Regions from separate parts of the Staphylococcus lugdunensis genome, predicted to be linked through region 3. Evidence: predicted binding sites of a transcription regulator. Region 3 holds the regulator's gene; each other region holds the start of a gene.
The links. Region 3 encodes Rex, which represses fermentation and respiration genes when NADH is low (regulators of the CRP and FNR family bind a similar motif). Its sites were predicted from a motif close to TTGTGAAATATTTCACAA; they were not measured.
Positions count from the first base shown of each region.

Region 1: a site for Rex is predicted at 6,834-6,851, ahead of AL499_RS09590 (nitrate/nitrite transporter). Genes of this name have one in related genera too.
Region 2: a site for Rex is predicted at 3,821-3,838, ahead of AL499_RS08450 (anaerobic C4-dicarboxylate transporter family protein). Genes of this name have one in related genera too.
Region 4: a site for Rex is predicted at 5,083-5,100, ahead of AL499_RS09555 (nitrate reductase subunit alpha). Genes of this name have one in related genera too.

Region 1 covers NZ_CP014022.1:2,068,412-2,076,926, reverse strand. Annotated here, with positions in the region: gene rsp (AraC family transcriptional regulator Rsp) at 1-1,014, shown strand, start outside; gene AL499_RS09625 (pyridoxamine 5'-phosphate oxidase family protein) at 1,077-1,505, shown strand; gene AL499_RS09620 (DUF4889 domain-containing protein) at 1,709-2,053, shown strand; partial or broken gene AL499_RS09615 (IS5/IS1182 family transposase) at 2,280-2,462, opposite strand; gene AL499_RS09605 (cation:dicarboxylate symporter family transporter) at 2,842-4,119, opposite strand; gene AL499_RS09600 (DUF3139 domain-containing protein) at 4,285-4,644, opposite strand; gene AL499_RS09595 (MarR family winged helix-turn-helix transcriptional regulator) at 4,894-5,322, shown strand; gene AL499_RS09590 (nitrate/nitrite transporter) at 5,546-6,700, opposite strand; gene nreC (nitrate respiration regulation response regulator NreC) at 7,056-7,709, opposite strand; gene nreB (nitrate respiration regulation sensor histidine kinase NreB) at 7,730-8,515, opposite strand, start outside.
Region 2 covers NZ_CP014022.1:1,801,420-1,809,934, reverse strand. Annotated here, with positions in the region: gene AL499_RS08460 (BCCT family transporter) at 1-1,232, opposite strand, end outside; gene AL499_RS08450 (anaerobic C4-dicarboxylate transporter family protein) at 2,503-3,795, opposite strand; gene AL499_RS12795 (hypothetical protein) at 3,964-4,086, opposite strand; gene nrdG (anaerobic ribonucleoside-triphosphate reductase activating protein) at 4,152-4,688, opposite strand; gene nrdD (anaerobic ribonucleoside-triphosphate reductase) at 4,690-6,537, opposite strand; gene AL499_RS08435 (CHAP domain-containing protein) at 6,736-7,506, opposite strand; gene AL499_RS08430 (ArgE/DapE family deacylase) at 7,893-8,515, opposite strand, start outside.
Region 3 covers NZ_CP014022.1:2,430,319-2,438,833, forward strand. Annotated here, with positions in the region: gene AL499_RS11370 (ABC-F family ATP-binding cassette domain-containing protein) at 1-784, opposite strand, end outside; gene AL499_RS11375 (redox-sensing transcriptional repressor Rex) at 1,050-1,685, shown strand; gene AL499_RS11385 (YeeE/YedE family protein) at 2,104-3,198, shown strand; gene AL499_RS11390 (sulfurtransferase TusA family protein) at 3,215-3,439, shown strand; gene AL499_RS11395 (ammonium transporter) at 3,634-4,878, shown strand; gene AL499_RS11400 (LacI family DNA-binding transcriptional regulator) at 4,978-5,928, shown strand; gene AL499_RS11405 (sucrose-6-phosphate hydrolase) at 6,028-7,512, shown strand; gene AL499_RS11410 (carbohydrate kinase family protein) at 7,513-8,487, shown strand.
Region 4 covers NZ_CP014022.1:2,056,047-2,064,561, forward strand. Annotated here, with positions in the region: gene AL499_RS09530 (formate/nitrite transporter family protein) at 1-133, shown strand, start outside; gene AL499_RS09535 (sirohydrochlorin chelatase) at 319-1,038, shown strand; gene nirB (nitrite reductase large subunit NirB) at 1,270-3,675, shown strand; gene nirD (nitrite reductase small subunit NirD) at 3,679-3,993, shown strand; gene cobA (uroporphyrinogen-III C-methyltransferase) at 3,984-4,916, shown strand; gene AL499_RS09555 (nitrate reductase subunit alpha) at 5,171-8,515, shown strand, end outside.

The DNA.
Region 1 (8,515 bases), 360 kb from region 3:
ATCAGCTTAGCGTTAACCATTAAAAGTAAGCAACAATTTGATAGTGTGTATCAAATGATTTTAAATTTCTTAAACGACACACAAGATTATAAGAAACATCTGAAACAAGTTAAGTTTATGCTGATATTTGATAGTGCATCCATGACACCACACGATATCCATCTTGCACATTTAAAGCTTAAAAATAAACATAAAAATATTAAATATGGCCTTATCATAGATGGTTTACTGCGTCATTTTAAAACAGTTCAGGAGACGTATGACTTAATGCACAGAATGAACTTTCATTTTTACTTTATTGATATAGAGAATACCAACATCAAAAATTTACTTGTTGATAAAACGAAAGGTTTCACACATACAGCAACGCATTTTGAAAACTATTTGCGCTTTATACAAGAATCACAAATACCTTCTTATAAATTTGTGTATAGTCACCTCTCAAAGCGGTGCTTTAAATATACAAATAATGGAAGTCTTCCATTACAATTATCTGATTTAGTTTGTCACCTTACACAATTGATGAAATATGGTGGTGGTATTTGTTATCGTCTCTTTGAAGATGACTCCCTTGACATTGCTCTATTTAACAAATATGGTAGTTTGAAACCGATTATGCACTTATATCAATTTGTTGCTGCTTTTATGAATGAACCGATCGAAATTACAAATAATTATATGTTAAGTCGTAAAGATGGGGATTATCACTTTTTAATCTTTAATAAAATAAATGACCGTTATTTATCAGACAATAAACAAATTTTCAAATTAAATAACCGGTTAAATACGCAAACACAATTCATTATGCAGACATTAAATCACGAGCATGGCATGATAGCCAACTTATTACCTCAAGATAATAATCCACGATATATAGAAAAGCATATTTTGAAACATTTAGACCGCAGTAACTATCCTAAAACTGAATTATATATTCAGCAAATACAGCATGAAACGCGAGAAATTACATTAAAGCACGATGAAGTCAAATACTTGTGTATCAAGCCAACCTAAGTAAAGATCAACGTTTATTTCTAATTATTTTGGGCAATACCATTATTAAGGAGATGATTCATTTGGATAAAGCACAAGCAATACAAGAGATGACTGATGTCTTAAACACTTCTAAAGTAGGCGTACTTTCTACAGCCTATCATAATCAGCCAAACAGTAGATACATGGTATTTTACAATGATGGTCTTGAGCTATACACTAAGACTAATATTAATTCAATCAAAGTAGCTGAAATACAAAATAATCCTCGTGCCTATATCTTGTTAGGATATAACGATACGAAACAGCGTAGCTTCGTAGAAATTGATACCAACATCGAAGTTGTAACAGACCAACAAACGATTGATTGGCTATGGGAAACACAAGATAAAAGTTTCTTTTCTTCTAAAGATGATCCTGATTTATGTGTCTTAAAAGTGACGCCTAAAACAATTAAATTAATGAATGATCCTGATTTAGATACCCCAGCAACACTGGACTTATCCGAATAAGCGAATTAACAATTAAAGGAAAGCCTGTTATCTTGAAGTATAAGACAAACAAGCTTTCCTTTTATATTTGCTTATTAAAGCATAAACATGTTATCAAATTTTGACATTTTTAAATTTTAAGTCAGATTTAAAATAATTCAATATTGCATTCTTTGAGCAGGTCTTGTATAAATAAAATAACAATATATAAAGGAGATTCTAACATGAAAAGTAAAAAGGGATTAGGAATTACATTAATCGTAGTAATGCTTATTGCTTGCGTTGTTTTAGTTGTTCTCATGATGACTGGCGCTAAAAAAGATACGTATTACGGTATTATGAAAAATGATACAACAATTGAGAAAATGGTTAGTGAAAAAGACCAAAAGGTAGAAAAAAATGTCAAACTTCCAAAAGACACAGATGCAAACGTTCATAAAGGAGATTTTGTCTTGCTTGTTAAAAATGAAAATTCAGACGAATTCTCTCGTGTATCTAAAGTGAAACATGATGATATTCCACACGGTTTAATGATGAAAATTCACGACATGAAACATATGCATCATTAATTTTGCATAGAATACAATAAATCCCCAGCTTGATTGTATACTGAACCCAATAGTTGTATTGGTTCAGCACATGCTTAGCTGGAGCCCTTGACTGGATTGAAAATATGCTGATTCAATCCTAGTCAATCTAGCCGGGGTCTGGGACATTAAGTTCTTAAACAATGTAAAAAAGACAATTTCTATTAAAATTATTTGATAGAAATTGTCTTTTCTCTTATGTATTAGATAATATACAGCTCGTTATCATTTTAGGGTGATAAGATGTAGTCCCACGATGGTGTTTGAATTCATTATCTGGGATTGTTTCAACAATTTCATTTGCATATCGAGAAATATCATTTGTAGGAATAAGTATTGAAGTTTCCATTGTGTATAGTGTAAGTTGATTCATATTATAATCTTTATACATAAGGCACCTCGTTAATTTAGTTTAGTGAAGTTTATTAAATGATACGAAAGTGCCTTATTTTTTTAAAGTATGTTGATGTAAAATTACATATAAATGCGACGTATTTTGGCGAGACTCTTGAGGAAACAGGACGAGTTGAAGACTACAGGCTGAAGCTGTCCCCTAAGAAAGCGAGCCAACAATACGAAGTATTGAATAAAAAGAAGCGCTCAGATGAGTTGAATTCAATTCATCTGAGCGCTATTTTTCTGAGATTTATGTCCCAGACCCTTTCTGACATTTATATCCCAGACCCCTTTGTTAAAATTTGATTAATTTTACTTGTTACCATTAAAAAACCGAGCTCAATGGCTCGGTATAAAAATGTCAGATTTATTTTTTAAATTGATTCTAAGTATTTTTGTCCTTTTTCTTTGTCGTAAACATTTTCCCATTTTGCAATAACTACTGTTGATAATGCATTACCACAAACATTGACACATGTACGTACCATATCAAGAATACGGTCAACACCAATGATTAGTGCTAGTCCTGCTGCCGGTATGTTCATCGCACCTAACGTTGTTAATAGTACAACGATGGACGTACCAGGAACAGCCGCCATACCTTTAGATGTTACCATTAATGTCACCATCAACATAATTTGTTGGGACAATGTAAGATGATGGCCATACATTTGCGCCACAAATAATGCGGCAATTGATTGATACAATGCTGAACCATCTAAGTTAAAGGTATATCCAATAGGTATAACAAAAGATACAATATCTTTTGGTGAACCAAATTCTTCCATTTTCTTCATCATACTAGGCAATACTGCCTCAGAACTAGATGTTGAAAAGGCTAATAAAAGTTCACTTTTCAGTATTTTAATAATAGATAAAATACTAACTCCGCACATTTTAGCTACAATACCTAAAACAACAAGTATAAAGAATACCATTGCAAATACTACTAATAATACTAATTTCAATAAAGGTAAAAGTGCTGATGCACCAAATGTAATAATTGTTGTACAAATAAAGGCAAATACACCTAATGGTGCTAATTTTAAGATTTTATTAATCATCCAGAATACAGCATCTAGTGTCCCACTTAAGAATGCCTTAACAGGTTCACCCTTTTCTCCGATTGCTGCCAATGCTAAACCAAAAAATACAGCAAAGAAGATAATCGGTAATAATTCACCTTTTGTTAAAGCTTCGAAAAAGTTAGTAGGTACAATATTTACAATTGTATCAATGAAATGATTACCATATGTAGAATGTTCAGCTGCTTGTGCTGTTGTTTGATATTTTGAGATATCGCCAGAAGGTAATTTAGAACGATCTAATCCTTGACCTGGTTTAAACAAGTTTGCAAGGATAATACCTAATGCAATTGCGATTGTTGTTATAATTTCAAAATAAAGAATTGTCTTCCAACCATATCGTCCAACTGTTTTAGACTCACCTACACCAGAAATGGATAAAGCAAGTGAACAGAACACCACTGGAATTACAATCATTTTTATGAGATTAAGAAATACATCTCCAAATGGTTTAATGTAATTCGCAACTTGGTCTTGTCCATAAAGTAAAAGTCCGACGATAACCCCTAATACTAATGCAATTAATACTTGCATTGGTAAACTTATTTTTCTCTTGAATAGAGCCATACTGCAACCCCCTCATCTGACATCGCTTCATTATATCATTTATAAATAAAATTGGATATAAATTTTTAAAATATTACAGCGATAATGTTTAAATATTCTGTTATTTAACCGTATTAACATATCAGATACGCGTATATTGTAGCGCATCTGATAGTGTTTTTTAACTTATGGTTTATAGTTTTGGTCAAATGTATTATGTTTCGCACCCTTAATATTTTTCTTTGTTTCAGTATCGAAACCTTCTAAGAAAATACCTTTTCGTGTGCTAATTGGCTGAACAACATAAGTTAATTTTGGCTCATCTTTAAACACGATTTCTTTATAGTATACACCTTTTTTGGCACTATATTTTGTTTCCTCTTTTTTAATTAATCCTTTAAGATGCTTATCTTCTATGTAACTATCCACAAGCTGAATATTTTTATGACTTTGATACATTTTCATTCCAAAAAAGAAAGCAATTGCGACTACTAAAGAAATCACTAATATGATGATAATTCTGGTGATAACCTGCTTTTTGGTCATTGTAAATCTCCCTTTACTAAAATCTTTAACATGTCCGTTAAATTAAGGTACTATTCAAACTATTATGAATGAAACAGCACGATTTTTAAAGTATATCACTTCACTTGTAACAAATTTTTCTTAAAATATGTGAAATTGTTTACAAATATATTGTATATCAACTATAGATTTTATAATTATAAACTAATTGCATAAAACCTTGACATCCCTAACTATTCCTACTATTGTTATGGGATAAGGAGTGATTAAATGCAGCATAAAGAAAGCTATTTAGACAATCAGCTATGCTTTTTACTATATGTATCATCAAAGGAAATCATCAAAAAATACACCACGTATTTAAAAGAACATGACCTTACTTATACAGCTTACATCGTTATCATGGCTATAGAAGACAAAGAAAAACTGAATATTAAGACATTAGGTAATCGAGTTTATCTTGATTCAGGTACACTTACGCCTTTATTAAAAAAACTCGAAAAAAAAGGTATTGTCACACGCATACGTGAAACAAATGATGAACGCAACTTGCAAATTTCACTAACTGAGCAAGGTGTAGCATTAAAACCTGAATTAGCTTCTATTTCAAAAAATGTATTTTGTGATGCAGGCGTTAGCAAAGAGGAAGCACAAAAGCTCATCAAAATTATGCATCAATTTGTTGTCGATAATTTTTAACAATGATGATTACAAGCGATTAAAGTGACTATTCATTAACTCATTATTAGATGATACTTCTTGGCTGCTCATTTCAATCACTTGATGCAACATTTTATTGTTATATACTAATGATTATACTTATAAAAAGCCCTTGTTCATTGCGCACGTTTAACATCGCAAAGAATAAGGGCTTCTAAAACGTTGAGCAAGCAACTAGTCATAGGCTTATACTAACTTGATTTTATACATATTCCTTTTTATATAAGTGAAACATTGTAGCAAAAGCCACGACCCCAAATAATGCAAGTAAAATAAATGCTAAATGACTTGTGCCAGTTAGAGACTTTGCCAACGAAATAATCAAAGGTGGGAAAAAGCCCCCGAGGCCTCCCATCATAGAAACGATGCCATTCGCTGTACCTGATTCTTTAGAAAAGTATGATGGTACAAGTTTGAATACAAGACCATTTCCAATTCCTGCACATACACTTATCATTAAACAACCAATGGTAAAGAGTGCGATATGATCTGATACCCCCAAAATAATTGCACCAATAATTAAAAATATAAAGTCCATCATTAATCCTTTTACGGCATTAAATTTATCACCTATCATACCTCCAATTGGACGTAAAAATGTAGCTAAAGCAATAAATACACCCGACCGAATACCCGCATCTACTTTATCTATAGTGAAATGATGCACTAAATAATTCGGTAAAAACAAACCAAATGCCACAAAAGCACCAAATGTGATAAAGTACCATAAACTTAAATAATATGTTCTATAATTACCAAATAAATCCTTCATTTGTGCGATTAAAGGAATTTTAACCTTCGGCTCTTTTCCATCTCCACATAAAAACATAATCAATGCAAAGACAGCTATAAATATAAGATAAAAGCGTACAGTTGTTTGCCAGCCAATAATCCCTGCAATAGGTGGTGCTAAAAAGGAAGATACTGCTGTACCAATATTACCTACACCATAAATACCATTTGCTAAACCAACTTTATCTTTAGAAAAATACTTCGGTATTGACGTTACACCCACAGAAAAGATGGCACCACCAACACCTAGAAAGAAACCAGATGTCATAAGCATGCCAGGTGTTTGTGCAAGACTCAAGAAGTAAATTGGAAATAATAGCACAATAAAACTACTGAAAAACACCCATTTTGCGCCAACCACATTGGTTAAATAACCAAATGGAACACGCAATATTGAGCCTAAAATTACTGGAATTGCTACAATAATTGATATTTGCACATCACTTACTTTAATATCTTGCGACATGAATGGCATTAATGGAGATATAATACTCCACGCCATAAATCCAACAACTAGACTCAATGTTTGTAAACCAAGTTGAAAGGCACCTTTTGTCCTAAACATTTTTTCACCTTCATTATTTATGTAATTAGTGTTAGTACATGCATGAGGATAGCAATCAACTATATGACATCACACACCCTACTTGAGACATATTTCTATAACACATACCAACTATAATTAAAGTTTATAATCCTTGTGAAAAATTGAACATAAGGATAATCCCTGATGTTTATAGGCAATTTCCCTATTTGTTATCGGTCGCTATTTATGTCATTTTAGTTCTGATATAAAAAATGCACAAAGACAATTTTTAATTTCAAATCATCTTTGTGCTATTATTTTGAGATTGATGTCCAACCTGTGTATGTTATTTCACTTTTTATTTTCTTGTTATACACCATCAATTTAAATAAGATCAAAAATCTAATAACTTTTTCTTGAGTGCATATTCTACAAGTTCTGGCTTAGATTTTAAGCCTAATTTTGACATAATATGCGTCTTATGTGCTTCTACCGTTTTGACGGAAACAAAGAGCTTTTCTGCAATTTCTTTATTGCCATAACCTTTAGCAATTAATGGTAAGATTTCCAATTCTCGTTTCGATAATATTTTAAAAGGATCATTTGTAGTGCCAGTATCATATTGTGGCTGATTGACAAACTCATTAACGAGAGATGTTGTCAGCTTCATATCCACATACATCTCACCTTGATAAACAGTCCTTACTGCTAAGATTAGCTGTTCATCTGGTGCATTTTTTAGTATATAACCTTTAGCACCATTTCTTAGAACATGGAATAAATATTCTTCGTCATCATACATCGTTAATATTAAGATTTTTGTTTCTGGAAAACTGTCTGCAATTTTACTTGTAGCAATTAAGCCTGATTCGCCAGGAGGCATACTTAAATCCATAATTAACACGTCAGGCTTATGCTCCATAACCTTTTGATATGCCTCTACGCCATCAGCAGCAGTATCTACAACTTCCATATCGTCTTGAAAATTCAGAATCATTGAAAACCCTGTGCGCACTACTGCATGGTCGTCTGCTATAACTATTTTCAATTGAATTCCCCTAACCTACATTAAATTGGTATTTCTAATGTAATAATTGTTCCTTTGCCAATTTGAGTATCAATATTTACATTACCATTGACTAGCTCTGCACGTTCATTCATTCCATATAAACCTAGACCTGTTCCTTTAGGCTGTGACTGAGGGTTAAAGCCCACACCTTGATCAATCACTTCTGCAATGATGTGATCACCTGTATCTTGGATACTCACATCAATGTGATTCACGCTAGCGTATTTCAAGGCATTTAAAATACTTTCTTGCACAACTCGATACACAACGGTTTCAATGTCGCTATCATAGCGCTTACCCTGAATATTCGCCTGATAACTAATGGCTAATCCATAGGTTTGTTCAAAGTGTTTAAAATAAGATTTAAAAGCTGCTTCTAAGCCTAAATCATCTAAGGATGATGGCCGTAATTCGACAGAAATATTTCTAATATCGTCGATTAAATTGGCCATCAAGCTTTCAACTTGTTGGGCTTTATCGGTAATTAATACTTTATCTTGTTGATATTTTAATAATCTCAATTCAATATTAATATTTAATAATTCTTGTACAACACTGTCATGTAATTCTCGAGAAATACGTTTACGTTCGTTCTCTTGAGCGGCAATTACTTTTCGAATCATTTGACGTTGATACATTTTTTCTTGACGCTCAATTTGTGGAGAGATATTTTGCAAAGTAAACGCATAAATACCTTTTACGTCATCGATACATTGATATGTCGCAGTAAAAGGTTGTACCTGTTGATCTACAGTTTTCATAAACACTTGGAAGTTTGCATCTGT
Region 2 (8,515 bases), 630 kb from region 3:
GTTGTTGGAAAAGGTAATTGATGCATTACTTCGATAATCGTCGCTTCAGTACCATGACTATTTAAATATTGAATAACGTTGAATTGTTCAGAAATTTGTAGGTATACTGCGTAGTTTCCAAATATACCAAAGAACAACACACATCCTAATGTTCCATAAACAATCGTACCTAATATGACTTCTTTTAGTCTTCTACCTTTAGAAATCCGCGCAATAAACAGTCCAATAAATGGTGCGTAAACAAGCCACCATGACCAATAAAAAATCGTCCAATCTTGAGGGAAATTCGTTTCTTTACGTCCTTTAATTCCACCAAATGGTTCCATCCACGTTGCCATGTGGAAAAAGTCACGTAACATATTACCAAATCCTGTAATTGTTGTTTCCATAATAAAGATGGTTGGCCCAACGATAAACACAAATCCTAATAATAAAAATGATAACCATACATTGACATCACTTAATTTTTGAATACCCTTTTTTAAACCTGTATATGAACTAATAGCAAAGATCACTGTAATTGTGAAAAGGATAATTGATCGTAGCACCATATTTTGTCCATCAAGTCCAGTTAATTTTTCAACGCCAGCTGAGATCATTGGTACACCAAGCGCTAATGATGTTGCAGCTCCTCCTAACAAACCGAAGATAAAGAGTACATCTACAAGCTTACCTAAAAACTTGTCTGTCTGACCTTTGAGCACAGGACGACACGCTTGGCTAATTTTATAAATTGGTTGCTTTTTTACAAAGACCAAGTATCCAATCGGAAGTGCTGGCAAGACATAAATTGCCCAAGCAATTGGTCCCCAATGGAACATACCATACTGTGTCGCAAACGTTAATGCTTGATCTGACATTGGTTTCGCTCCATTTGGAGGCACTTGATAATAATATGCCCATTCAATAACACCCCAGTATAAAATATCAGAACCTATACCTGCACAAAACAGCATAGATGCCCAACTGAAATTGCTGAACTCCGGCTTATCACTTGCTTTACCCAAAGTGACATTCCCATATTTACCAAATGCTATGTAAAGTACGAAACATAAAATTGCAAGTCCAATAAATAAATATAAGGAACCTATAGAATTAGAAATAGCACTATTAATATCTGTAATGACCTTTTCACTTGCAGACGGAAAAGCCATCATTGGAATGACTGCTAACAATAAAATGACTACCGTACCTATAAAGGTAGGCCAATCCATTATTTTCTCTTTTTTCAATGTTGATCCTCCTTTAGTATCGATAAAGATTGAAACTTTGAAAATATGGTTATCAAACAAATTGTTATTAATTCACAAAATTGACAATATCTAAAAAAACATAATAATGCAAATTCAATACAAAATTATAGTTAGTAATAAGTGAATAATTATATATTATGTCATTTTACAAGCAGAGAGAACATTGCCAAAATAACAGTGTTAAGTTTGGATTTAACAAACTAAACGCTCAATGCCTATGCTTTTATTTGAATTAATATACATATTTAGTGAATATATATTTATTTTCAAATCGTACTTTATTGATAAAAAAAGAGACTGAAACATCGATTTCTCTGACAAGATAAGGAACAATCTGGAGTATAAATGAAATGGGTTAAAATTAAAACGCAAAAATTTTCTTCAAATATGGTTTCCACAATATCATTAATATAGTAAGAGGTATTAAAACTGAAGATTTTTATTGGTAACGTACATATTGAGTTATGTTATTTTTTCAAAAATATTTTAAATATTAATAAGTCATATTTATGGCAAGACTCCGAGAATACATCCACCCAACAGAAAAAATGCAAAGCACATTTCGCTAAGCAAAGCAAGTTGGGGTCGGGGCCCCAACAAAGAGAATTTCAAGCAGAAATTCACCAAGCAAAGCAAGTTGGGGTTGGGGCCCCAACAAAGAGAATTTCGAGCAGAAATTCACCAAACAAAGCAAGTTGGGGTCGGGGCCCCAACAAAGAGAATTTCGAGCAGAATTTCGCCAAGCAAAGCAAGTTGGGGTTGGGGCCCCAACAAAGAGAATTTCGAGCAGAATTTCGCCAAGCAAAGCAAGTTGGGGTTGGGGCCCCAACAAAGAGAATTTCGAGCAGAATTTCGCCAAGCAAAGCAAGTTGGGGTTGGGGCCCCAACAAAGAGAATTTCGAGCAGAATTTCGCCAAGCAAAGCAAGTTGGGGTTGGGGCCCCAACAAAGAGAATTTCGAGCAGAATTTCGCCAAGCAAAGCAAGTTGGGGTTAAGAAGCTTTCTCCTAAGTTAGCAAGCCCATAATTCAAAGTACTGTAAAAAATAACTGTATAGGACATCATTATATTTTAGACTATGAGCGATATATATTGGCAGTAGTTGACTGGATTGAAAATACCCTTATACCAAGCTTTTTTCAATCCCAGTCAACCTTGCAAGGGCGAAACTAGGAATTCATTATGAATTCTGTCTCGCTCACTATTTTTCCTAGGCATAATGTTCTAGATTCGTAAATAATTTACTACTATTAATAACCTAATATTGCTTTAATTGAAAAACCAATAAGCACTGACACCGTAATCATAAAGAATCCAGGAATAATAAAGCTGGTCACTTTAGTGCGCTTCGTTTCATCTAAGTCAACTGCAAAGAGTAAAGTCGGTTGCGCTGGGATGACAAAGTTCACATTTATCGTTTGCACCATAGCGACAAAAAACATTGGTGGGATACCTATACTAAGAACAATAGGAAACATAATCGAAGCTGTTGCAGTCTGTGATATAACAACTATCGCTACAATAGAGACTAAAAGAATAACTAACCATGGTGCTACTTGAATCACAGCACCTACATCTTCCTTTAAAATTTTTAAATTTTGAGGTGCATTAAATACCGTGGCTCCTAACCATCCAGGTCCAAGAACCGCAAATAAAGCACCTATAGCTGATTGTGTAATGTGTGATGATAAGATATCCGTCGTATCAATTTTATTTAATAATAGATTAATCGCAGCAGCTAAATACATAAAGAATTGAACAATTTCAGTCATCGTTAGTTCTACTGACTTACCATCTATATTAAAGCTTGGCATCAATTGCGGAAAAATTCCAAATGTTAATATCCCGACTACACATAATAAGAAACTAGCCACACCAATTTTTACTTTTGATGGAAACGTGGTTGGTACTTTGACTTCTAAATCTTTCAATTCAAAACGTTGTGCTTGTTCTTTTTTGCGTCCAGCCAAAGTACAAAATACACTTAATAGCAACATTGTCAAAATTGCTGTAGGAAAAACAACACTTAAATATTTGCCCATACTAATGTCATAACCTGCTAACACCGAGATGATATAAGCTGTAGCTGCAGCTGCAGGACTACATAGTAATGCTAAGTTTGCTGTCAATACAGAGGCAATCAAAGGGCGTCTAGGTTGAATACCTGCTTTCATTGCTGTTTTCGCAATAATCGGTTCTAATGATAAAGCAATATTCGCAGTACCAATACCAAAAACAAAGATAAAGACAATAATCGGTGAAATAAAAATAATAGATTTTGGATATTTTTCAATCACTTTAGAAGCTAAATATACTAAATAATCTATACCGCCTGTTGACTGGAGTGTACCCCCAGCAATACCAATAGAAAGAATAATTAAGACTGCTGTAACTGGAGCAGATCCAGGGGGTAATTGAAAAACAAATATCATAATGAGTTGCGCCACAATTGCGAAAATACCACAACCTAAAGCGCCTGCAGTTCGTAATCCTAATAAAATAGCTGCAATCATAATTCCTATTTCTATGGCAAAAAGAATCATAATCTTAACTCCTAACACAATTTCTTTGTGATATTTTTAACATTAAATATTTTATCACTATAGAATGCAAAAAGTATACAAAAATGTATATATATTTGTCTTATAATAACTTAAATTGTGACAAAAATAAAAGAGATGCGTCACTTCGACGCTATCCCTCTTAAATATTTATTTATTTTGTGATGATTGTTTTTTCTGGCGCTGTTTGCGATAGTGACGTTCTTCTAATATTGAACCAACAATCAAACCAATAGCTATGAGCCATTGCCCGATGATGATGATTAACTTCATATACATCACTCCTATGCACCTTAAGTCATGCACTTATACTATTTATCTTCCCTATTACTTTATGTTTAATCTTCTACATAAATGACTGGGGTTCCTTTTTTTAAGGATGCTGGAACATTAATGACACGTTGATTTAATGAACCTTTATAAGCTAAATTAGGCTGAAATAGCGCTTGTATAAATGGACCGTCTACTAAGACATCAATCAAAGATAATAGTTGATATCTTATTCCTGCATCATGACTTAAATATTCATACAAAAATCCTGTCCATACCCACAATGATTTGCGGTGTCCAAACTTTTGACGAAAGGCACGAGCAACTTTCAAGGTAATATCAACATTACAAAATGGTTCACCACCGAGTATACTCAATCCAGCAATATAGTCCGGTTCACAGTAGTGCAAAATTGCTTCAAGCGTTTCATCATTAAAGGGTTCGCCGTAAGTAAAACGTTGAGCAGCTACATTGTAACATCCTTCGCATAGAAAGGGACAACCTGATACATACATGCTGACGCGAACGCCTTCACCATCAACAAAACTATGTTGTTCAATTTTGGCAATATAACCACGACCTTCTGTAACGTCAAGTACACTCATTTTATTTTGGTTCCTTCATATGTTTAACTCTTGCGCAAATTTCTTTTTGACGTCCTTCAATCACAGGTCGTTGTACTGGATTTCCTAAATAACCACATGTTCGTTTGACCACATCTACTGTTTTAGGATCATGATTACCACAATGTGGACATGTATATCCTTGAGCAGTTGTTTCAAAATCTCCTTCATAGCCACATTCATAACAACGATCAATTGGTATATTTGTTCCTAAATAACCAACTTTATCGTAGGCATAGTCCCAAACCGCTTCAAGCGCCTTTAAATTATGATTTAATTTTGGATATTCGCAATAGTGAATAAATCCACCGCTTGCGTAGTATGGATAATCCTTTTCGAAATCTATTTTTTCAAAAGGTGTAACATCTTTTCGCACATCATAATGAAATGAATTTTGATAGTACCCTTTATCCGTAATATCTGGTATAGAGCCAAATCGTTCATAATCTAAGCGGCAAAAACGGTCTGTCAATGATTCGCTCGGTGTACTATAAATACTGAACCAAACGTCCGTCTCTTCCGTCCATTCTAATTGATAATCCTTCATTTCTTTTAATATATCTAATGTAAAGGCCTTGGCATCTGGATTTGTTTCCCAGTTTGGACCATAAAATACAGTAGCTGCTTCGTATAACCCAATATAACCCATAGAAATCGTAGCACGGCGATGTTTAAATAAATCCGTAACATCTTCACCTTCTTGTAATTTATATTTAAAGGCGCCACTTTTATACAAAATCGGAGCATTTTCAGGAACCGCTTGTGCAACACGCTCAATACGATAAAGTAAGGCTTCATGTAAAATATCCATACGCTCATGGAAAAGTCGCCAAAACGTTAACTTATCGCCTTGAGACTCAATCGCAATACGCGGAATATTTAATGTTACGACACCTAAATTACATCGACCACTATTCTCAAATTGCCCTTGAGCATCACGCCAAGCTGGTAAAAATGAACGACAACCCATAGGTGCTTTAAAATCACCTAAAATATCAACCAGTGTATCGTAGTTTAAAACATCTGGGTACATGCGTTTCGTTGAGCATTTTAAAGCGAGTTGCTTAACGTCATAATTAGGGTCTTCTTCGCTAAAATTAACGCCTTTTTTTATCGTAAAGACTAATTTTGGAAAGATTGCAGTAATTCTATTTTTACCTAGTCCTTTGATACGTGTGTTCAAAATTGCCTGTTGAATTTTTCGACTTAGTTTATCTGTTCCTAAACCAAATCCAAGTGTTACAAATGGCGTTTGACCGTTTGATGTGTACAATGTGTTTATTTCATACTCTAAACTTTCTATAGCATCATTAACATCTTTAGTTACTTGTTGATCTACATAATCTTCTATAGCATCTGCTCTAACAAATGTTTCAGCAACTTTGCGGTGATGTGCTTCATTATGTCGTGCATATGTACTAAGTAATTCATCAACGCGGTCGACCGTGCAGCCACCATATTGGCTACTAGAAACATTGGCAATAATTTGTACAAGTTGTGCGGACGCCGTTTGAATTGATTTCGGTGTAGTGACATTGGCGTTCCCAATCTCAAACCCATGCTGTAACATTGATGTTGCATCAATTAAGCAGCAGTTTGTTAAAGGTTGGAATGGGTGATAATCTAAATCATGAAAATGTATATCTCCATTCTTATGTGCTTGTGCGACTCTTTTAGGTAATAAATGTTGTAATGCATATGACTTTGAAACGACACCTGCTGTTAAATCACGCATCGTTGAAAATGTATTGCTATCTTTATTGGCATTCTCATTTACAATTGCTGGATCTTTGGTAATGAGACCTTGTAATTCAGCTTCAAGTTGTTTCATAAAAATCATTCCATTTCTATATATAGTACTTATATTAAACTTATAACACTATATATAGTATTTCAAATAAAAACCCACATGTTAACATAACTGTCAAAGAGTTGTTAATAATCCTTGAACTTTGAGCAGCAGACAATAAAAAAATCCTACAATATTGTTGAAGCACAATATTGTAGGATGAACCGTTCAAATAGTTGATTATGAGATGTAATTGTAAGAGCTTGCTTGACTTGCTGAAATTGTACGTGTAGAGACAACGCCAGGTCCGCCATTGTAATTCATTTCTGATACTTTAACTGAACCATCACTATTGACTTTTTCAACGTAAGCGACATGACCATATGCACCTTGTGATGTTTGCATTACCGCACCTTGTTTTGGTGAATTGCTAACATTATAGCCTTCTGATGCAGCTGCGCTAGCCCAGTTACTTGCGTTGCCCCATGTAGAGCCAATTTTTCCGCCTACTTTATCAAAAACGTAATACGTACATTGACCTGCTGTGTATAGGTTTGAGCTTGATCCTGATTTACCTGAAAACGCTGAACCACCACTAGTATTTGAAGCATGACTTGATGGTGCTTGTGTAGTTGTTACTTTAACATTTCTATCAGAAGTTGAATAGCTAGCACCTAATCCGCCACCATTGTTTGCGTGATATGCTTGAGTTTGTGGCTGATAGTTTTGACTATATTGCGTATTGTAGTTGTAGTTTTGAGTGCCTGCTGTGTTTGTATAATTATATGAATAATATTGACCTTGTTGTGCTTGGTTTGGACTCCAATTACCTTGCCAAGTGTAGTGATAATTACCTTGTTGGTCAATTGTATATGAATAGCTATAAGAATATGGATCATTTGGATTATAACCATTATTGTTTTGTTCAGCAGCGTGTGCGTCATGACCTCCTGCGAGTGCAATTGTTGCAAATCCTGCTGTTGCGATTGTAGCTGTAGCGATCTTTTTCATAATCAAATATCCTCCTAAATTCATTTAAATAATGATTTCTTTATCTCGTGGCTACCTTCAAGTTACAAAACATGATTAATTTTTTCTCGTTGTTTCAACGACAAATCACACTCTATCAGAAAAATAAGCTGCTGTGTGCGTTGTTAATATTTTGTAAAAGAATCATAATAAACAGTCGTTCGATGTAAAACTCATAGCTATTTTGTAACAATCTCTAACAACGATGATGTTGGGGATGATAGACATCATAATCAACAGATTATTACATTTGTTGTAATAAAACCGATAATTGCTTTCACGTTAATGACATCAAAAACAATTAAATTTATTCATAAAAAACTATGAAGACATTTATTATCAAATGTTTCTTCATAGTTAAGTTTCTTTTAATTACTCTTTTTGTTTAAATAATCAACAACGACATGTTGATACAAATCAATAAAATCTAAATAATGCTGTTTATCTATATATTCATTCGCTCGATGTGCTTGTCGCATAAAACCAGGACCGATAATGGTTAAGTCTACATTATCTATACCTTTTAATAATTCTGATGCATCTGTCGCACCGACAAGCGCTGTAACTGTTAAATCATCTTTATATTCAGTAAATGACTTCACTAACAAATTATCCTTGTTGCTATAAACAGGGGCATGATTCGTAGTGATTTCCATTGATAATTGTGCCTGATCCACTTCATACAAAGTTTCTTCAAACAATTGTATGATTGCTTCATTATCATATTCTGGAATTGTACGTATATTAAATTCTGCATATGCACTTTCAGGTACTGTATTAAACTGTTCCCCACCATAAATAATTGAGTTAACTATAACTAAACCCTCAGCAACATTTTCTAATTTTCTAAGCTCCTTATCATTAAACTTATCACCAAAGTAATCTTTAATTAGCGGTGATACGTCTAATGAATGTTTATTATCATTATTTTTAATATCTTCATATTTTTCTTTGATTTTTTGTATATATCTAATTATGTCATCTATTGCAT
Region 3 (8,515 bases):
GTTTTTGATAATATTGATCGCGTTGTTCAATAAAGCGTTCATAATTGCCGACATAATGCTTTACTTCACCAAGAGCTACATCATACACTTGTGTGACTATTTTATCTAAAAAATAACGGTCATGACTAATAATGACAATAGCGCCTTGAAAATATTTTAAATAATCTTCTAGCCACTGTGTTGTTTCCATATCTAAGTGGTTAGTCGGTTCATCTAGTAATAATAAATCGGGATTATTTAATAACATTTGAGCTAATGACAAACGTGTTTTCTGACCACCACTAAAATCATTTATTGGTCGATTGAAATCTGCCTCAGTAAAATTTAGACCGTGGAGTATCGTTTTTATTTTACTTTCATATTGATAACCATCTTGATGTTCAAATTGTGAACTCAAAGATTCGTATCGCTCCATGTGCTGTTGATAATCTAGTGATTCATAATCATTTCCATGTTGTGCTAACCAATCGGTTTCTTGTTTAATTAACTGTTCCATATTTTTAAGATGGGTAAAGGGTTTAGCCATTTCTTCAAAAACTGTGGCTTCAGAATTTAAAGTCATCTGTTGAGTGAGATAACCTATTGTTAAATTTTTAATTTTAGAGATATGGCCATGATCGTAGTCTTCAACGCCAGCAATGAGTTTCATCAAAGTGGATTTTCCAGCGCCGTTACGACCGACAATGCCGATACGTTCTCCAGTTTTAATTTCAAAATCGACATTTGTAAATATATCTTCACCATCGAATGATTTTGAAATGTCATTAAGTTGTAAAAGTATCATTCAGCCTTCACCTTTCTAATTAAGAAAATAAAATATAAAATAATAGTATATAAATGGTTTTCATAATCTATTGCATAACGTTACTATTTATTTTACAGTATTACATTTAAACTTGGAAATAGGACATGTTTTTTTTATTAAGTTACGGTATAATGAGCCAGTATGTTCTTTATTAGATGAAATACATTTTATACGTAACTAATTTTGCTCTAATTAGTTTGAATAAAAATACTATAAACCATTCAAACAAGAGGGGGACAAAAAGATGGCTAAAGACGGTGTCAAAATACCAAGAGCAACCTTAAAACGCTTACCGCTATATTATAGATTTGCTCAAAGGGTTAAATCAAAAGGATATGACCGCGTAAATTCGAAGACAATCAGTGAGGCATTGAATATTGACTCAGCTACGATTAGACGCGATTTTTCTTATTTTGGTGAGCTAGGTAAAAAAGGATATGGCTATAATATTGATGGCTTGTTAGAATTTTTTAAATCTGAATTAAGTGATAGTGATACCATAGAAATAGCACTTGTAGGTGTAGGTAATTTAGGTAAAGCACTACTTAATTATAATTTTTCGATTCATAGTGAAATGACCATTACTGAAGCATTTGATATTGATGAAACGATGATTGGTCAACAAATCGGCCAAGTAACTATAAAACATATTGACCGCTTAAAAGAAATATTAGCTAAAAAAGATATCGATGTTGCAATTTTGACAACGCCAGAAAAAGCGGCACAAGATGTTGTCAATCAATTAGTTGATGCGAATATTAAAGGCATTTTAAATTTCACTCCACGTCGCGTTAAAGCACCATCAACGGTTCAGGTACAACATATTGATTTCGGAATTGAGTTACAGTCGTTACTTTTCTTTATGAAAAACTATTCATAATTATAGAGAATATATATTGGAAGTGTAATGAAAGTCCAAAAGACTTTTGTTACGCTTTTTAAATTTAAAGAAAATATTATTACTGTTTTTTATGCTTTCAAATTAGAATCGCTAAAAGATAGTTATGATATTTCTAGCTTTAATTGTAGCATTATATTTAGCAATCATTTATCTAATTTTTGGTCACTCAAATGCTTTAATACTGTGTCGGCAGTAGGTTTTCTGAGGGGGTTATGTACAGAAAAAATATTATTAGAAGTGGTCTTAGTTTTAATCATACAATTTTCAATAGTTATCCATGATCTTTAATACGTTTAACAATGAATTTAATTATCTGAATTTCTCATTTTCAATATTTACAGTTACTAACACAGTAATGTATAATATCTTATTATTATTATCGGAAAAGAGGGATTGAATGATTTGGATGATTATTAGTGGTCTTATTGTAGGAGTATTATTAGGTTTTGTAATGCAACGGACAAGATTTTGTCTTGCTGGTGGCTTTAGAGATATGTATGTACAAAAAAATAATAAGATGTTTTATGCGCTACTTGTAGCAATAACCGTACAGAGTGTCGGTCTAGTTATCTTAACAAGTTTAGGATTGTTTGCTATACCAGATAGTACATTCCCAATAGTAGGAACTATTATCGGTTCATTTATATTTGGTATCGGTATAGTATTAGCTGGTGGCTGTGCAACAGGGACTTGGTATAGAGCAGGCGAGGGATTGATTGGCAGTTGGATCGCATTGATCATGTACGCTTTAACAGCTGCAGCAACAAAAACGGGCATTTTATTACCTGTGATGACTTGGGTAAATCAACCTACAAATGTAAATGCAAGTATGGCACAAACAACCGGTATTCCAATGTGGATATTTGTCATTGTACTTACTATTATCACACTTTATGTTGTTATTAAAACATTGCGTAAACCCAAACCTAAGGTAGCAGTTCCAAAATTAAAACAAAAATATCACGGTATTAGACATTATTTGTTTGAAAAACGCTATCATCCGTTTGTAGCTGGTATTGTTGTTGGTTTAATTGCTTTATTAGCGTGGCCAATGAGTATTTCAACTGGACGAGATTATGGCTTAGGGATAACTACGCCGTCTGCAAATCTTGTAACTTATCTCATTACTGGTGATTCAAAACTTATTGACTGGGGCGTACTACTGGTTCTTGGTATTTTTATAGGATCATACATCGCAGCTAGAGGTGCACATGAATTTAAATGGCGCTTACCAGATATACGTACGATTCGAAATAGTGCAGTAGGAGGTATATGCATGGGCTTCGGTGCTTCTGTTGCAGGTGGTTGTTCAATAGGAAATGGTTTAGTAGAAACAGCTATAATGTCGTGGAAAGGTTGGATTGCACTTTTTGCAATGATTTTAGGCGTGTGGTTTACAAGCTATTTTATTTTTATAAGACCAATGAAACAAATACAGCAAACAGATAAAAAAGCGAATAAAACAGTATCTCAAACACAATTATCATCATAAATAGGAGGAATAGTATATGGTATATGAATTAGGTACAGTAGGAATGGTTTGTCCATTTCCATTGATAGAAGCACAAAAGAAAATGCAAACATTAGATGCTGGTGATGAACTAAAGATTGACTTTGATTGCACTCAAGCTACAGAAGCAATTCCAAACTGGGCTGCAGAACAAGGATATCCAGTGACAAACTATGAACAATTAGATGATGCATCATGGACCATTACAGTTCAAAAAGCTTAAAGTAAGATTTAAATAGATATAAGAAATAAACAACGGTTAAAATAAACTGTGAAGAACCTTCAGACATTTGTACTTCACAGTTTGTTTTTCGATCCACCTTGTTATATTATGTTACATATTGTGTTAATTTATCTTACGTATTTTTGTCATTTTTTTATAGTATCATTATGATATTTTTAAAGGAAGTGGTAATTATGAAGATGGATGACACAATATTTTTATTTTTATGTACATTACTCGTATGGGTAATGACACCGGGGTTAAGTTTATTTTACGGTGGTCTTGTACATTCTAAAAATGTACTTAATACAGTGATGCAAAGTTTGACAGCCATGGTGATCGTAACGTTTACCTGGGTTTTGCTTGGGTTTTCGTTAAGCTTCGGAAAAGGGAATATGTTTATTGGTAATTTTGACTTTATAGGATTGCAACATGTTGGTTTTGAAATTAATAGTCAACTTAGTCCACATGTTCCGTTTGCATTATTCATGCTTTTTCAAATGATGTTTTGTACGATTGCTATTTCAATTTTATCAGGTTCAATTGCTGAACGAATGAGATTCTTTCCATTTATGATATTTATTTTTATTTGGGTACTTGTTATTTATAGTCCAGTTGCACACTGGGTGTGGGGTGGTGGTTGGATTCAACAATTAGGTGCACTTGATTATGCAGGCGGCACAGTCGTTCATATTACATCAGGTATTTCAGGCTTAGTGCTAGCCATTATGATAGGTAGTGGCAAGAAAGTTGAGAAAATCAAACCTCACAATTTACTTATTGCCTTGATAGGTGGGATTTTAGTATGGATGGGTTGGTATGGCTTTAATACCGGAAGTGCATTTGCTTTTAATAGCGTTGCACTTACATCATTTATTAATACTGTTATCGCAGCTAGTGGAGGTGCGTTTGGTTGGTTAGTATTTGAATATATTATAACTAAGAAACTGAGTTTACTTGGATTATTATCAGGTGTGCTTGCTGGTTTAGTCACAATTACTCCAGCTGCTGGCTATGTTACTACACTTAGCGCCTATATCATTTCAATTGTAGGAGGTATCTTCTGCTATATAGTTATTAATCATATTAAAGAAAAGTATAAATATAATGATACACTTGATGCATTTGGAATACATGGCGTGGGTGGCATTATTGGTGCTATTTTGACAGGCATCTTTCAATCCCATCAAGTAAATTCGGACATTACAAATGGCTTAATATATAATGGAGACTTACACCCAATATTTATCCAAAGTATTGCTGTTGTTATAGTAGTATTGTATTCTATCCTTTTGACATGGATTATCGGTAGAATATTACAAAGAATAAGCCCTATTGCAACTACAGTTGAGGAGGATGAAGTAGGATTAGATCAGATTGTGCACGGAGAAAAAGCCTATTTCTATGGAGAATTAAATAAATTGAACAAAAGGCATTAAATTTTTAAGACTTAAGTATAGATAAAAAGTATTTAAAGCGATTACATTTATGATAAAATAAGATATAAAAGAGAAACAGAGTGATTAGGTGTGACGAAGATGAAAAATATAGCAGATATTGCCAGATTAGCTGGTGTTTCTAAAAGTACAGTTTCTCGCTACTTAAACAATGGATCGGTAAGTACAAAAACAAAAGAAAAATTAAGCAAAATAATCAAAGAGCAAGATTATCAACCTAACCAATTTGCACAAAGTTTACGTGCTAGACACACAAAAATGATTGGTGCGATTATTCCACGTATGAATTCACATGCTGTAGATGAAACTATCAAAGGCGTTGCACATGTCTGTAAAGAGTTAGAATATCAATTACTGCTTAATTATACAGGACTGGATCTATCAGAAGAAATTATTGCACTAGAGACACTATCAAGAAGTAAGGTTGACGGTATTATTTTAATGGCAACGCGTATCACGCCACAACATTTAGATGTAATTAATAAGATAAATGTGCCGGTTATTTTAGTTGGTCAAGAACATTCTGGCGTTAATAGTATTATTCATGATGACTATTTAGCTGGTAGTTATGTAGGACGTCAAATAGTTGAAGCAAATTACAAACAAGTTTACTTCTTTGGTGTCACTGAAGAAGATAAAGCAGTTGGACAACAACGTAAAAATGGTGTACTTGATATTTTAGCTTTGAACCATATTGACGTCCAAGTTTTTAAAACATCATTCCAGTTTATGGAAGCTAAGAATGATGTGAAATTGCATCTACAATCAGTACACACTGCAGATGCTATTATAGGAGCTACAGATACAATTGCCTTGGCTATACATAGTTATTGTTCGCAACCTCATCACAAGTTAATACCACATAAAATATATGGCTTTGGAGGAGATCCAATAACACAAATTGTGACACCGCAAATCAATACGGTAATGTATCATTATTTTAAAGCGGGTCAACAAGCTTTATCTCAATTGCATCGGCTCATAAATCATCATGATGCACAGCTACTGACAGTCATACCAGTAGAATTATAAAAATAACTAAATTTGTTATTGTCTTTGGATGGAACCGATACCATCTAAGTGATAAACTATGAATGAAAATAAGTAACAACAAATTGATGGAGGTAAATCATGAGTGAATGGACAAGAGAACAACGCTATCAAGGTATCGATGATGTTCCTCAATCACAATTAATTGAATTGAAACAAAAAGTTGATGCTTCACATTATAGACAAACGTATCATATTCAACCTGAAACAGGACTTTTAAATGATCCTAATGGTTTAATATTTTATAATGGGACTTATTATGTATCACATCAATGGTTTCCATTAGGAGCTGTTCATGGTTTGAAATATTGGTTTAATTATACTAGTAAGGATTTAGTAAGTTTTACCCCGCACGGCCCCATTTTAGAACCAGATACTGCATACGATAGTCATGGTGTATATAGTGGAAGTGCTTTTGAATACAACGGTCAACTTTACTATATGTATACCGGAAATCATAGAGATTCAGAGTGGAATCGACACTCTAGCCAAATGTTAGCTAAAGTTGATGAGTATGGTGACGCAGTAAAGTTTGAAAAACCAGTTATTCCAGCACCACCAACGGGATATACACAACATTTTAGAGATCCAAACGTTTTTCAAAAAGATGGTCAATATTTTATGATTATCGCAGCTCAAAACGAACAAGAAAATGCGTGCTTATTACTTTATAAAATGGAAGAACAGGTTAATGAATGGGCGTTTGTAGGTGAAATAGCGACACAGTTATTGAACTTTGGTTATATGTGGGAATGTCCGGATTTTTTCAATCTTAATCAGACTGACGTTTTACTATTTTGTCCTCAAGGTATTTCCCCTGAAGGAGAGCGCTATAATAACATCTACCAATCGGGCTATCTACTAGGAACATTGGATACTCAAAAGCCAGCATTTGAGCATCAAGATTTTAAGGAGCTTGATTATGGATTTGATTTTTACGCACCACAAACCTTTCTAGATAAACAAGGTAATCGCATTCTCATTGGTTGGATGGGTATGCCTGATACGCACTATCCAACAGATGACGAAGGGTGGGCACATTGCCTAACATTACCAAGAGTATTAACAGTTGAACATGGTAAACTTATTCAACGCCCGCTACCAGCGTTACAAAAGTTACGTCATAATGAAGAAACAGCTGAAGGGTATGCAAATAAATTCACAACAAAGTTACATCCATATGAGGGACTACATTATGAATTAATAATTGATATTCTAGAAAATGAAGCTTCCGAAGTTTATTTTGAATTGCGAACATCAAAACAACATAGCACGCTGATTACTTATAATAAACAAAGTCAGCGGTTAACATTAGATCGCAGTGATAGTGGCGCTTTACCAGAACCGGTTAAGGGAACAACAAGAAGTACGATTTTAGATACACCATTATCCCAATTACAAATATTTGTCGATACATCAAGCATAGAAATTTTCTGTAATAACGGAGAACGGGTGTTAACTTCACGGATATTCCCAGATGAGCAGGCAACAGGTATTAAAACGTCAACCGAATCAGGTCAAGTTTATTTAAAATTTACAAAATATGAGTTAAAGGATGAAAAATAAATGAGAACCCTTTATGCTATTGGAGAAGCATTGATTGATTTTATTCCAAATGTTGTTAATTCGGAATTGAAAAATGTTACAGGATTTACAAGACAAGTGGGTGGTGCACCAGCAAATGTCGCGAGCACAGTAGCGCGTCTTGGAGGGCAAGCTCATATGATAACGCAGTTGGGTCAAGATGCATTTGGTGATATTATTGTTGAAACGTTACAACAAATTGGCGTAGGGACGTCTCATATAAAACGTACTGACGTCGCTAACACAGCATTAGCTTTTGTCAGTTTAAAGGAAGATGGACAGCGTGACTTTTCATTTTACAGAAAACCATCTGCAGATATGCTATATCATCCAGACAATGTTGAAGAAATTGATGTGTCATCAGAAGATATCATGCATTTTTGTTCAGTAGATTTAATAGATAGTGATATGAAACAAGCGCATTATAAACTCATTGAAAAGTTTGAAGCGCAACGTGGAACGATTATTTTTGATCCAAACGTTCGCTTACCTTTATGGAAAAATGCAACAGATTGTAAAAAGGCAATAAATGAGTTTATTCCTAAAGCAAATATTGTCAAAGTTTCTGACGAAGAGCTTGAATTTATTACTGGTGAATCATCATTAGAAGCGGGTATTCAAGCTTTATTTAAAGGGCACGTGGAAGCGGTAATTTATACTGCAGGCTCCAATGGTGCGTCCATCTATTTGAAAAATGGTAAACATATCTATCACGAGGGATTTACAGTCAAAGCTATTGATACAACAGGTGCTGGAGATGCATTCATTGGAGCAGTTATAAGTCGCTTATTATTAGCTGAAGATATACCAGTGACACAACAGCTTGAACAAGATGGCGCAAAGATATTAGAATTTAGTAATTGTGTTGCATCAACTGTAACAACAAAATATGGTGCTATCGAAAGCATTCCAACCTTAGAAGAAGTTAAACAACAATTAAACAAAAAAACTAGCTAGAGCGTTTCTGTGAATATTAATGGGTGGT
Region 4 (8,515 bases), 370 kb from region 3:
GGATGCTTTGTCATGGTTAGGTGTATTGAAAAATGTTGTTTTTGCATTTATTGGTAACTATATAGGTGGCGGTATCTTTATTGGTTTCGTATATGCTTACCTGAATGGTACACGAGATAGTTTAGTTAAATAATTAAAATGATATAGATGCTATAATGAAATATATAGATTATATTTTAGAAATTCTAAATACAGCTTTGGAGTGTAACAGACTTTTATGTAGGACGTTACGCTCCTTTTTTAGAAAAATATTGACTTATGATACATTAAATCTTATTATTTTAATCAACATTATTAATCATGTATCGGGGGGATACGATGGTAGCGAATATTTTAGTCGCGCATGGCATGCGTCAAGGAGATCAAAATGAGGCATTAACAGGCTTTGTGGCTCAATTGTTAGAGCATGAAAGCTATCCATATGATTTGGCGTTTATTGAAAGTGAAGAAAAAAGTATTTCACGCATCATGACGCATTATTTGAATCAAGGAGAAACAGAATTTAAAATTGTGCCACTACTCATCTTTTCTGCCATGCATTATTTAGTGGATATTCCAGAAATATTAGCACAAATAAAGGAGCAACATCCAAATATTAACTATCGCTTAAGTCAGCCTTTAGGAACGCATGCATTAATGCAGGAAATTATTCAACAACGCATTGAACAAGTTCATATCGACAAAGATGACAAAGGTAAAGTAGCAGTTGTTTTAATCGCACATGGTAGTCGCTCTTATACACAAGCACATGATGAATTAGAAACCTTTAATCATCAGCTAGCTACAGATTATCCTGTATTCTCCAGAACATTGTATGGCGATATAAGCTTTAAAAATGATTTGGATAAGTTAGCTAAGCGCTTTTCCAAGTTAATTATCGTGCCAATGTTTTTATATGATGGACGCTTAGTGAATAAAGTAAAAAAACTAATCGCGCAAATGGACATACAATCAGAATTGCTTATTACACCATCTCTGAATTTCGATCCGCTTTTGAAAGATATTATTAGCGCACGTCTTGAGGAATTATCATTTTAAAGAAAATAATTAAAGATGATATCAGTAACAATCAGTAAAGTTTCGCACTTTATTGGTTGTTTTTTTATGTTAGGGAATTCCCTAATTTTGTGATTTTATTCACAAAAATTGCCTGTATTGGTCTACAATAAAATTGAAAAGTGATAGCTGGAATATTATTAATCAAGTTAATGAACCTTTAAGGGCATAGGTATTTCCAGCAATCTTTAAAAGATTAAAAGGGGCGACATTATGGCTAAGCAAAAATTAGTGTTGATAGGTAATGGTATGGCAGGTATACGCACGATAGAAGAAATGCTAGAGCGTTCCGATTCAACCTTTGACATTACAGTGATTGGTAAAGAACCTTATCCTAACTATAATCGCATCATGCTATCCAATATTTTACAAAATAAAATGACGATTGACGACACAATTATGAATCCATTTGATTGGTACAAAGCGCATGATATTAACTTAATTATCGATGACCCAGTTGAGCACGTTAATCGCGAAGGACAATATGTTGTAACATCAAAAGGGCTAACGGTTTCTTATGATATTTGTATCTTTGCCACAGGCTCATCAGCTTTTGTATTACCTATTCCAGGGGCTGATTTGCCAAGTGTAATCGGTTGGAGAACGATTAAAGATACTGAACAAATGATGACAATTGCACAAACGAAAAAACGTGCCGTCGTTATTGGAGGCGGTCTTCTTGGATTAGAATGTGCGCGTGGATTATTAGATCAAGGCATGGAAGTTACTGTCTTACATCTAGCAGATTGGTTGATGGAAATGCAATTAGATGCAAAGGCGGGCGCATTACTCAAAGCGGATTTGGAACAACAAGGTATGAAGATTGAGTTACAAGCGAACTCACAAGAAATTATTGGTCAAGATGATGTTGAAGCTATTAAATTAGCAGATGGTCGTGTGATAGAAACAGACCTTATTGTGATGGCAGTGGGTATCAGACCTTATGTGCAAGTTGCCCGTGATGCTGGACTAGAGGTCAACAGAGGTATTGTCGTTAATGATTATTTACAAACGAGTGATGCACATATTTATGCTGTTGGAGAGTGTGCTGAGCATCAAGGACACGTATATGGACTTGTTGCACCTTTATATGAACAAGGCAAAGTGTTAGCCGATTATTTAACTGGTAGAAAAACAGAGGGCTATCATGGCTCAACAACATTCACATCCTTAAAAGTATCTGGGTGCGATTTATACAGTGCTGGACAAATTGTTGAAGATGAAGACGTACACGGTATAGAAGCATTTAATAGCGTAGATAACGTTTATAAAAAAGTATTTTTAAAAGATCAAGCGGTTGTGGGAGCTGTACTATACGGTGATACGGACGATGGCTCTAGGTTTTATAGCATGATGAAAAAGCATGAATCACTTGAAGATTATACGTTAATGGCACTATTACAGAAAAAAGGTGCCGATGCTGGTTTATCAATTACTGATATGAGCGATGACGAAACGATATGTGGTTGTAATGGTGTAGATAAAGGCACCATTGTAAATGCAATTAAATCTAAAGGTTTAACGTCTGTGGCAGAAGTGACTAAAATGACTAAAGCGGGTAATTCATGCGGAAAATGCAAAGGGCAAATCAGCCAAATTCTAGAGTATACGCTTGGTGATGGCTTTTACACTGCTAAGCCAACAGGAATCTGTGCCTGTACAGAACTGACTAGAGATCAAATCGTCACACAAATTAGAGCTAAAGGCTTAAAGACATCTAAAGAAGTGAGACATGTCTTGAACTTTAAAGATAAAAATGGTTGTCCTAAATGTCGACCAGCTATTAATTACTATTTAAATATGGTCTATCCTCATGAACATGCAGATGAACGTGAGTCACGTTTTGCTAATGAACGCTATCATGCCAATATTCAAAATGATGGTACGTTTTCAGTCATACCTCAAATGCGTGGAGGCGTCACAGATGCAGATCAATTGATACGTCTTGGACAAGTAGCCAAAAAATATGATGTACCGCTAGTTAAAGTTACTGGTTCACAACGTATCGGATTATATGGATTGAAAAAAGAACAATTACCACAAGTATGGCAAGATTTAGGCATGCGTTCTGCATCTGCCTATGGAAAGAAAACTCGTTCTGTTAAAAGCTGTGTTGGTAAAGAGTTTTGTCGATTTGGGACGCAATATACGACGCGCTTAGGAATTCGTTTAGAAAAAACATTTGAATATATCGACACACCACATAAATTTAAAATGGGTGTGTCAGGTTGTCCAAGAAGTTGTGTAGAATCAGGGGTTAAAGACTTTGGTGTTATTTCTGTTGAAAATGGCTTCCAGATTTATATTGGTGGTAACGGTGGTACAGAAGTAACCAAAGGTCAATTCTTAACGACTGTAGCTACAGAAGATGAAGTGATTAAACTTTGCGGTGCATTGATGCAATATTACCGTGAAACAGGTGTGTATGCAGAGCGTACAGCTCCTTGGTTAGAGCGTTTAGGTTTCGATAATGTTAAAGCAGTATTGTTGGATCCTGAAAGACAAGATGCATTATATACACGTATCATGGATGCGAAACAAGCAGTTTCAGAAGAACCTTGGCAAGCAATTGTTCACAATAAACATGCACAAAAAATCTTTGAAGTTGAGAAGGTGTAAACGATGAGAACAGGAGAAAAAGTAAAAGTATTAACAATCGATGATTTAACACCTTTAATAGGGAAAAAGGTCATTGTTGATGGTAATGAAATAGGTATATTTCTAACTGAAAGTGGTCATATTCATGCTATTCATAATGTTTGTCCGCACAAACAAGGTCCTTTGTCAGAAGGAACGGTCAGTGGTGAATATGTATACTGTCCCCTGCATGATCAAAAAATTGATTTAGCATCTGGTGAAGTTCAAGAACCTGATGAAGGTTGTGTAACCGTATATCCAGTAGAAGTCATTGACGGAGATGTCTACGTATGTCTATAGCCAATGGTGGCAAGGTATATCTTGTAGGCGCTGGTCCAGGAAATCCTAATTTATTAACGAAACAAGCCGAACGTTTAATTAGAGAAGCGGATATTATATTGTATGACCGTTTAGTCAATCCACTTATTTTACAGTATGCGTCAGAGAAAGCAGTCTTCGTTAATGTCGGTAAAAAGCCATACCATAAACACATTCAACAAGTACAGATTAATCATAAAATGATTGCTGCGGCACATCAATATAAACATGTTGTTAGATTAAAAGGTGGTGATCCTGCGATATTTGGTCGTGTTTATGAAGAGCTTGAGGCATTAAAACAACAAGCGATAGAAGTAGAAATTGTCCCAGGCATTACGTCTGCGAGTGCTGCAGCAGCAACTATGAATGTCGGACTAACGATGCGTCAAGTTGCACCAAGTGTCACTTTTTCAACAGGGCATTTCAAAGATGATGTCAGCAATGAAACAGATATTAGAAATTTACACAATGGTGGTACACTTGCCATTTATATGGGAGTTAAGCGTTTAGGGCATATTATTCAACAAATTACTGCGGTATCAACTGAAGATTATCCAATTGCAGTGATTTTTAATGCTTCTTGGTATAACGAAACAACCGTAATAGGGCGTTTATCAACCATCGAAGCGCAATTAACTAAGATAAATTTAGAAGGACAACCTGGCATTTGTTTGGTTGGTCCTATCGTAGAACATATGTCACAAATACCTAAGGCTAACAGCAGAGATAGCATATTAAAGATACTCGTAGGTGAAAAAGAACAGGCGCTAATACAAGCTGAACATTTAGCAGATATAGGAACACCATGTCTGATACAACCAAGTAAGACAGCACATCAAAGTCAGCACGATTTATTTCAACATATCATCGCACAACATCAGTGTGATTATATCTATATGGAGTAAGTGTGAGTCTGGGACATCACTATGTTTTAGGCTATAAACTATATATTGGCAGTTAAACTCGCCGGGGCGGGACAGAAGTCATTATGAATTCTGTCTCGCTTCTTTTTATTTTTGAAAATTTAGGGTTTCAACTAAGGCAATTAGGCAATTCCCTAATATTAGAACTTTGTGAAAAAATATACAATGTAACTAAGACAATGATATGAATGTTGAATGTAGCACTCGTGTTAAACCTTTTACGGGAGGACATATAGATGGGGAAATTTGGATTGAACTTTTTTAAGCCAACTGAAAAATTTAACGGTAATTGGTCCATTTTAGAAAGTAAAAGCAGAGAATGGGAGAAAATGTATCGTGAACGTTGGAGCCATGACAAAGTCGTTCGTACTACGCATGGGGTCAATTGTACAGGATCATGTTCCTGGAAAGTTTTTGTGAAGAATGGCGTGATTACTTGGGAAAATCAACAAACTGACTATCCAAGTTGTGGTCCGGATATGCCTGAATTTGAACCAAGAGGTTGTCCTCGTGGTGCATCATTTTCTTGGTATGAGTATAGTCCGTTGCGTGTTAAATATCCTTATATTAGAGGTAAACTATTGGATTTATGGACTACAGCACTTGAAGAAAACAACGGTAATCGCATTGCAGCATGGGCCTCAATAGTTGAAGATGAAGAAAAAGCTAAGCGATATAAATCAGCAAGAGGTATGGGTGGACACGTCAGAGCTAGTTGGAAAGATGTCACAGATATCATTGCGGCGCAGCTTTTATATACGATAAAAAAAGACGGACCAGACCGAATTGCTGGATTTACACCTATTCCAGCTATGTCGATGATTAGTTATGCTGCTGGAGCTAGATTTATTAGTTTATTAGGTGGAGAAATGTTGAGTTTTTATGATTGGTATGCTGACCTACCACCTGCATCACCACAAATATGGGGTGAACAAACAGATGTACCAGAATCAAGTGATTGGTTCAATGCAGCTTACATTATTATGTGGGGATCAAACGTACCTCTTACACGTACACCGGACGCGCATTTTATGACCGAAGTACGTTATAAAGGAACTAAAGTTATTTCGGTCGCTCCGGATTATGCTGAAAACGTAAAGTTTTCCGACAACTGGCTGGCACCGCATCCAGGTACTGATGCTGCAATTGCTCAGGCGATGACACACGTGATTTTACAAGAATTTTACCAAAATGAGCCGAATGAAATGTTTATTAATTATGCCAAACAGTATACGGATATGCCGTTTGTTATTATGTTAGACCAAGATAAGCAAGGCTATAAAGCAGGGCGATTTTTACGTGCAAGTGACTTAGGTATTGACAGTGACAATAATGAATGGAAGCCAATGATTTATGATCTAGAGAGCCAACAGTTTGTGGTACCTAATGGCACGATGGGACAACGTTGGGAAGAAGGTAAACAATGGAATCTTAAATTGGAAACTGATGATGGTCAAACAATCAATCCAACACTGACGATGGCGAATACTGAATATGACATCAAAACCATTCAATTTCCATATTTTGATAGCGATGGTGATGGAATCTTTAAGCGACCAATTCCAACATACACGTTACAGTTAGCCAATGGTCAAAACGTTCAAGTGACGACAGTTTATGATTTGATGGCTAGTCAGTATGGTATACAGCGTTTCAATCATGCCATGGAGGCAACATCCTATGATGACCAGCAATCCAAGTATACACCAGCTTGGCAGGAATCAATTACTGGTGTTAAAGCATCGACTGTGACTCAAATTGCACGAGAGTTTGCGCAAAATGCGATAGAAACTGGTGGTCGCTCGATGATTATTATGGGTGCAGGTATTAATCATTGGTTTAATTCTGACACCATTTATCGCTCAATTCTAAATTTGGTCATGTTATGTGGCTGTCAAGGTGTAAATGGTGGAGGCTGGGCACATTATGTTGGACAAGAAAAATGTCGTCCTATTGAAGGATGGAATACGGTTGCCTTTGCCAAAGATTGGCAAGCACCACCACGCTTACAAAATGGTACAAGTTGGTTTTATTTTGCGACTGATCAATGGAAATATGAAGAATCCAATGTAGCTAGTTTAACTTCACCTCTTGCACAACATGTTAAGCACCAGCATCCTGCTGATTACAATGTGACTGCTGCTCGCTTAGGCTGGTTACCATCTTATCCACAGTTTAATAAAAACAGCTTACTCTTTGGAGAAGAGGCGAAAGAAGCTGGCGATGCGTCAAACGAAGCAATTATTAAACGTGCAGTTGATGCCGTGAAAAATAAAGAAACACAGTTTGCAATTGAAGATCCTGATTTGAAGAAGAATCATCCTAAAACATTATTTGTTTGGCGTTCAAATTTAATTTCAAGCTCTGCAAAAGGGCAAGAATATTTTATGAAGCATTTATTAGGTACTAAATCTGGCTTGATGGCTGAACCTAATGAGCATGATAAGCCTGAAGAAATTACTTGGCGAGACGATACAATAGGCAAACTTGATTTATTAGTATCATTAGATTTTAGAATGACAGCTACACCACTCTATTCAGATATTGTGTTGCCAGCTGCAACTTGGTATGAAAAGCATGATATCTCATCAACGGATATGCATCCTTTCGTACATCCATTCAATCCTGCAATAGATCCACTATGGGAATCGCGCTCAGATTGGGATATCTATAAGACATTAAGTAAAGCAGTTTCAGAAATGGCAAAAGATTATTTGCCAGGTACTTATAAGGATGTTGTGACTACACCATTAGGTCATGATTCTAAGCAAGAGATTTCAACACCATTCGGTCAAGTCAAAGATTGGTCTAAAGGAGAAATAGAAGCAGTTCCCGGACGCACAATGCCTAATTTTACTGTAGTTGAACGGGATTACACTCAAATATATAACAAATTTGTTACGTTAGGACCTTTGTTGGAAAACGGGAAAATAGGTGCGCATGGTGTGAGTTATCATGCGGGTGAACAATATGAGGAACTAAAAAGTATGATAGGAACTTGGAATGATGACGACATAACATCAATCAGAAATCAACGTCCACGTATCGATACAGCAAGGAAAGTGGCTGATGCGATTTTAAATGTTTCATCTGCGACGAATGGTAAGTTATCTCAAAAATCATATACCGATTTAGAACAACAAACCGGTATGCCATTGAAAGATATTTCTAGCGCACGTGAAGCCGAAAAGCTATCATTTTTAAATATTACTGCACAACCTAGAGAAGTGATTCCAACTGCCGTTTTTCCTGGATCAAATAAAAATGGCCGTCGCTATTCACCGTTCACAACAAATATCGAACGACTTGTTCCTTTCAGAACATTAACAGGAAGACAAAGCTACTATATTGATCATGAAATATTTCAGCAATTTGGTGAAAGTTTACCAGTATACAAACCGACATTACCGCCGATGGTCTTTGGCACACGAGATAAACAAGTAAAAGGCGGACAAGATGCCCTAGTATTACGATACTTAACACCACATGGTAAATGGAATATCCACTCGACTTATCAAGACAATCAGCACATGCTGACATTATTTAGAGGTGGACCTGTTGTTTGGTTATCAAATGAAGAT